One region of the Streptomyces sp. NPDC043853 genome, then DNA from elsewhere that is predicted to be linked to it. Evidence: riboswitches for the same ligand, from Rfam matches in the RefSeq annotation. Region 1 holds a riboswitch; the other holds the start of a gene.
What was found. Region 1 has a riboswitch for glycine ahead of gcvP (aminomethyl-transferring glycine dehydrogenase). Riboswitches for the same ligand answer to the same signal wherever they lie in the genome.

Region 1 (3,400 bases):
GCTGGGGCTGGACGACCGGGCGGTGGTGGCCGAGAGGGACGCCAAATCGGTCTCGGTGGAGGACACCTTCGACGTGGACCTGCACGACCGGGTCCGGATCCGGTACGAGGTGCAGCGGCTGGCGGACCGGTGCGTGGGGCGGCTCCGGGCCTCCGGCCACTCGGGGCGCACCATCGTGCTCAAGGTGCGCCGGTACGACTTCTCGACCCTGACCCGTTCGGAGACCCTGCGCGGGCCCACCGACGACCCGGCGGTGGTCCGCGAGGCGGCCGCCCGGCTCCTCGACGGGGTGGACACCACCGGCGGGGTGCGGCTGCTCGGTGTGGGGGTGTCGGGGCTCGCGGACTACACCCAGGAGGACCTGTTCGCCCAGACCCTCGGCGACCGGCCCCTCGGCGACCGGATCCTCGGCACTGAGCCGGACGGGGCTTCCGAGGCGCCTGAGGCCCCTGGGGAGCCCGCGGCGGAGGCATCGGTCCAGGAGGCCGAGACCCCGGCCGAACGGCGCTGGCCGGCCGGTAGTGACGTTCGGCACGCCCTCTACGGACCGGGCTGGGTCCAGGGCAGCGGGGTCGGCCGGGTCACGGTCCGCTTCGAACAGCCCTGGTCGCCCCCGGGCCGGGTGCGCACCTTCCTGGTCGACGACCCCGAGCTGGAGCCGTCCGAGCCGCTGCCGCTGCGGAAGCCGACGGATTCCCCCCGCCCGGCAGCCCCGGCAGCTCCGCCGGCCGCCGCCGGTACCGCCGACCCGGAGGTTGCGCCCTAGTACTGCGGTACTAGCCCTCGTCGCCCGCCAGCCGTCCGAAGTCCCGGTCCAGGCCGCTCCGGAAGTCGCTCGGCAGGGCCACGTCCAGGCCGTAGTGGTGGTAGAGCTGCAGCTCCTGCTCCGGGGACAGGTGACGGCCGACCCCGAAGTCGGGCGCCTCCTTGATCAGGGAGCGTTCGAACGGGACGCGGAGGGTGTCGTTCACCAGCTCGCTGGGTTCCAGCGGGACGAACGCGTCCCGGCTGAACAGGCCCGTGCGGACGGCCGCCCACTCCGGGACGCCGGTCGCGTCGTCGAGGTAGACCTCGTCGACGGTGCCGATCTTGACGCCGTTGCGGTCGAACGCCTTGCGGCCGATCAGGCTGCGCGGATCGATGTCGGTCTGCACGGTCCCTCCATATGGTCGCAACTCCTCCGTAAGGACAACGAAAGGGCATATCCGGGAAGGGGGCCACTCGAGGGAGCCACGGAAGGCCGGGGAAGCGCGCTGGTAGGCTGGGTGATGGCTGTCGACCCCGTGCGGGAGAGTCCTCCGACCGAGCAGGACGGAGGCGCCGAAGGAGCAAATCCTCCCCGGAATCTCTCAGGCACACGTACCGCATGGACGAGGCCACTCTGGAAAGAAGGGTGGACGTCGGGACCGCAGTGCCGGCACTCCTCCCTCACCGACGGTGAAAACCGGCGTTCCCCGGGCGACCCCCGGGAGCCGGTGAAGCTCTCAGGTTGAGATGACAGAGGGGGAGGCCGTCCGGGTGCCCGCTGTGGTACCCCTCGCAGGTCGCGCAGACCAGCAGACCAGGAGGCCTCCGTACATGACCGCCAACCGCATTCCGCTGTCCCAGCTGGAGCGAGGCATCCCCTTCGAAGAGCGTCACATCGGCCCCGACGCCGAGGCGCAGGCGAAGATGCTCGCCCAGGTCGGCTACGGCTCCCTCGACGAGCTCACCGTCGCCGCGGTACCGGATGTGATCAAGAGCGCCGCCGCGCTGAACCTGCCGTCGGCGCGCACCGAGGCCGAGGTGCTCGCGGAGCTGCGCAGCCTCGCGGACCGCAACCAGGTGCTGCGTCCGATGATCGGTCTCGGCTACTACGGGACGTTCACCCCGCCCGTGATCCTGCGCAACGTGATGGAAAACCCGGCCTGGTACACGGCGTACACGCCGTACCAGCCGGAGATCTCGCAGGGCCGCCTGGAGGCGCTGCTCAACTTCCAGACCGTGGTCGCCGACCTGACCGGCCTGCCCACCTCCGGCGCCTCCCTCCTCGACGAGGGCACCGCCGCCGCCGAGGCGATGACCCTCGCCCGCCGGGTCGGCAAGGTCAAGGGCGGTGTCTTCCTCGTCGACGCCGACACCCTGCCGCAGACCATCGCCGTGATCGAGACCCGCGCCGAGCCGCTCGGCATCGAGGTCGTCGTCGCCGACCTGTCCGACGGCATCCCCGCGGAGATCGCCGAGCGCGGCGTCTTCGGCGTCGTCCTCCAGTACCCGGGCGCCTCCGGTGCCGTCCGGGAGATCAAGGCCGTCATCGACCAGGCGCACGAGCTCGGTGCGATCGTCACCGTCGCCGCCGACCTGCTGGCCCTGACCCTGCTGACCTCCCCGGGTGCCCTGGGCGCGGACATCGCGGTCGGCACCACCCAGCGCTTCGGCGTCCCGATGGGCTTCGGCGGCCCGCACGCCGGCTACATGGCCGTCCAGGACAAGCACGCCCGCTCGCTGCCCGGCCGCCTGGTCGGCGTCTCCGTCGACGCCGACGGCAACAAGGCGTACCGCCTGGCCCTGCAGACCCGCGAGCAGCACATCCGCCGCGAGAAGGCCACCAGCAACATCTGCACCGCGCAGGTGCTGCTCGCCGTCATGGCCGGCATGTACGCCGTCTACCACGGCCCGGACGGTCTGAAGACCATCGCCCGCCGCACCCACCGGTACGCCGCGCTGCTCGCGGCGGGTCTCACCGCCGGCGGGGTCGAGCTGGTCCACGGTTCCTTCTTCGACACCCTCACCGCGTGGGTCCCGGGCAAGGCCGCCGAGGTCGTCGCCGCCGCCCGCGAGGCCGGGGTGAACCTCTACCAGGCCGACGCCGACCACGTCTCCGTCTCCTGTGACGAGACCACCCTGCGCGCCGACATCGAGGCCGTCTGGGCCGCCTTCGGCGTCACCGCTGACATCGAGGCCCTGGACGGGTCCGCTGCGGACGCGCTGCCCGAGGGCCTGCTCCGCACGGACGCGTACCTGACCCACCCGGTGTTCCACCAGCACCGCTCCGAGACCGCGATGCTGCGCTACCTGCGCAAGCTCTCGGACAAGGACTACGCGCTGGACCGCGGCATGATCCCGCTGGGCTCCTGCACCATGAAGCTCAACGCGACCACCGAGATGGAGTCGGTGACCTGGCCCGAGTTCGGCCAGCTCCACCCCTTCGCGCCGATCGACCAGGCCCAGGGCTACGCCACGCTCATCCGTGAGCTGGAGGAACGTCTCTGCGAGGTCACCGGCTACGACAGCGTCTCGATCCAGCCGAACGCCGGCTCGCAGGGTGAGCTGGCCGGTCTGCTCGCCGTCCGCGCGTACCACCGCGCCAACGGCGACGAGCAGCGCACCGTCTGCCTGATCCCGTCCTCCGCGCACGGCA
Region 2 (3,400 bases), on a different contig from region 1:
CGCCGCCCTCGACGCTGGCGAGGCAGCGGTGGGCGGAGGCCACGATGCCGGTGGCCCGGAACTCCTCGCCGGCGGCGGTGAGGAAATCGACCGGATCCTCCTGCCAGTCCGGCTCGAACAGCCGGACCCGGCCGCCACTGGCGCCTTCCTGCGGGACCAGGCCGGCCCGGCAGAGCTCGGCGACGGCGGGCGGCGGCAGCGGGACGCCGACGGCGCCCTCGGGGTTCACGGCGATGCCGAGCTGCGGGGGCAGGCCGCGGGCGAACTCGACGGCCGGGGCGACCGCGAAGTCCATGCCGGGGCCGGCGCAGGCGAGGAACTGCTGCTCGCTGGAGTACACGGGGACGTAGGCGGCTCCGCCGATGTCCATGGTGGGCAGCCGCAGGCCGGCGCTGTCCGGCCCGCCGCCGGCCGGCAGGGGCACCCACAGCTCGCTGCGGGCCAGGGCGTCCAGGATCCGGGCGCCCGCCTCGGGGTCGCCCAGGGCAGCGCCCAGCACCTGTTCCAGCTCATTGGCGGGCCAGCCGCCCCCTTGCCCCTGCATCGCCTGCGCCTCCCTGCTCCGCGTACCCGGCCGAGGGTAGTGGGTGCCTTCGGCGCGCGACCCCCCGGCTCCGCCGGCGCGGGCCGCACGGCCACGACGGTACCGAGCACGGCCCGGGGCCGGCGCGGGCACGGAGCGGGCACGGCCCCGGGGACCGGTCAGGCGCGGAACGCGATGCGGGTCAGACGCGACGCGGCCGCACGGTCCAGCAGGGTGGCGGTCGCGCAGCCCGCCGGGAGCCCTCCGGACTCGGCCGCGCGCAGCAGCCGGCGGACCGCGCCCCGGTGCCGGGCGAAGGCGTACACCGTGACGCCCCGGCCCCGCTCCGCCTGACCCGACAGCGCCTCCGCCGGGCTGGCGTCCAGCAGGACCAGGTGGAGGTCGCGGCCGCGCCGGCGGGCGGCACGGGCCAGCAGGCCGCGCACCCAGCTCTGGGTGCCGCAGTCGTGGACCACCACGGAACGGCCGGAGCGCAGGACCCGGGCGAGGCCCGCGTAGTGCGCGACGCGGACCAGCGGGCGGTACAGCCCGTAGGGCAGGGCGGTCGGCATCCGGCGCTCCCAGCGCTCTCGGACGTCCTGCGAGTCGATGGCCGCGTCGCCCTCGGCGACGGTCCGCTTGATCAGCGTGCTCTTGCCGCCGCCGGGCAGCCCGGACACCACCACGATGTCCCCCTCGGCGAAGCCCAGGAACGACGGGCCCGCGGAGCGGCCCCGCAGGTCGCGGACCGCGGCCGCGGCGGCCGTGCCCTCCGCGCCCCGCGCCGGCAGCCCGCGCTGCGCCGGCACGCCCGCCGCCGTCGCCGGCGCCGTCGCCGTCCCCGCTGCCGTCGCCGCCGTCAGTCCGAGTCTGCGCACCGCACTCGCCTCCCCCGAATCGGGTCGCCAGGATTCACCAGGAGTTCCCAGGACCCTTTCCCACTGAGTGTAAAGAGACGGTAATCCCGCAGGTCCGGTTCCGCAGGGCGGGTCCGGCCTTCGAGACCGGGGACACGTCCGGCCCGTACACAGTTCCGGGCCCGGCCGCCCATACGGCCGCATCCCGTGCAATGATGTGCGCCAACTGGACACCAACTGCATACCGGCCGCTTGAATCCGCGCGGGAGAGTTCCGGCAGCCCCCACGGGCACCGGACGCCGAAGGAGCAAGAACCTCCCTTGAATCTCTCAGGCCCCGTACCGCGTGGATGAGGCAGATCTGAAAAGCGAGCCGCGCTCCGCCGCGGCTCCACCCAAGGTGCAAGCCGAGCCCCGACCCGTGCGCGATCCGGTCCGTGCGTGACCGAACCGATCCCGCAGGTGACAGAGACTCTCGGCGAACCTCTCAGGTTCCGATGACAGATGGGGAGGATCGTCCTCGTCACGTCATGCCGATGCCCTGGGACCTGGGAGCCGTACCGATGAGCAATGCCCCCCGTCTGACCGCGCTCGACGCGCTGCACCGCGAGCTCGGTGCGACCATGACCGACTTCGCCGGCTGGGACATGCCGCTGCGGTACGCCAGCGAGCGCGACGAGCACAACGCCGTCCGCACCAAGGCCGGCCTGTTCGACCTCTCCCACATGGGCGAGATCACCCTCACCGGCCCGGAGGCCGTCAAGGCCCTGGACTACGCGCTGGTCGGCAACATCTCCACGGTCGGCGTGGGCCGCGCCCGCTACACCCACATCTGCCAGGAGGACGGCGGCATCCTGGACGACCTGATCGTCTACCGCCTGGGCGAGACCGAGTACATGGTCGTCGCCAACGCCTCCAACGCCCAGGTCGTGCTCGACGCGCTGACCGAGCGCGCGGCCGGCTTCGACACCGAGGTCCGCGACGACCGCGAGGCCTACGCGCTGATCGCCGTCCAGGGCCCGGAGTCCCCCGGCATCCTCAAGAAGGTGACGGACGCCGACCTCGACGGCCTGAAGTACTACGCCGGCCTGCCCGGCACCGTGGCCGGGGTCCCCGCGCTGATCGCCCGCACCGGCTACACCGGCGAGGACGGCTTCGAGCTGTTCGTGAAGCCGGAGCACGCCGTGCAGCTGTGGCAGGCGCTGACCGAGGCGGGCGCCGAGGCCGGCCTGGTCCCGTGCGGCCTGTCCTGCCGGGACACGCTGCGCCTGGAGGCGGGCATGCCGCTCTACGGGCACGAGCTGACCACCGCGCTGACCCCGTTCGACGCGGGCCTGGGCCGGGTCGTGAAGTTCGAGAAGGAGGGCGACTTCGTCGGCCGCGCCGCCCTGCAGGCCGCCGCCGAGCTCTCCGAGACCAAGGCCCCGCGCAAGCTCGTCGGCCTGATCGCTTCAGGCCGCCGGGTGCCCCGCGCGGGCTTCTCCGTGGTCGCGGGCGGGCAGGTGATCGGCGAGGTCACCTCGGGCGCTCCGTCCCCCACCCTGGGCAAGCCGATCGCGATGGCGTACGTCGACGCGGAGCACGCCGCGCCCGGCACCTCCGGCGTCGGCGTCGACATTCGAGGTACCCATGAGGCGTACGAGGTCGTCGCCCTGCCCTTCTACAAGCGGCAGAAGTGACGGTCTCCCCTTCCGGGACCCGTCTCACCCTGCAAGACCAACGTTCATCAGCACTCCCCTCATCCAGGAGAATCAGGTCATGAGCAACCCCCAGCAGCTGCGCTTCACCAAGGAGCACGAGTGGGTCACGGCGGTCGACGCGGACGGCGTCGCCACCGTCGGCATCACCGAGTACGCGGCCAACGCCCTCGGTGACGTCGTCTTCGCCCAGCTCCCCGCCGTGGGCGACACCATCACCGCCGGCGAGACCTGCGGCGAGCTGGAGTCCACCAAGTCGGTCAGCGACCTGTTCGCCCCGGTGACCGGTGAGGTCACCGAGGCCAACCAGGACGTCGTGGACGA

Region 2: it holds a riboswitch for glycine, as region 1 does, so the genes downstream of both, gcvT (glycine cleavage system aminomethyltransferase GcvT) here and gcvP (aminomethyl-transferring glycine dehydrogenase) in region 1, are expected to answer to the same signal.

The regions. Positions count from the first base shown of each region.
Region 1 is NZ_JBWKDJ010000006.1:9,518-12,917, forward strand. Features, by position in the region: gene AC067U_RS17660 (DNA polymerase IV) at 1-766, shown strand, start outside; gene AC067U_RS17665 (PRC-barrel domain-containing protein) at 777-1,154, opposite strand; glycine riboswitch at 1,277-1,375, shown strand; gene gcvP (aminomethyl-transferring glycine dehydrogenase) at 1,579-3,400, shown strand, end outside.
Region 2 is NZ_JBWKDJ010000012.1:268,066-271,465, forward strand. Features, by position in the region: gene AC067U_RS28425 (enhanced serine sensitivity protein SseB) at 1-544, opposite strand, end outside; gene AC067U_RS28430 (AAA family ATPase) at 703-1,401, opposite strand; glycine riboswitch at 1,634-1,734, shown strand; gene gcvT (glycine cleavage system aminomethyltransferase GcvT) at 1,943-3,058, shown strand; gene gcvH (glycine cleavage system protein GcvH) at 3,138-3,400, shown strand, end outside.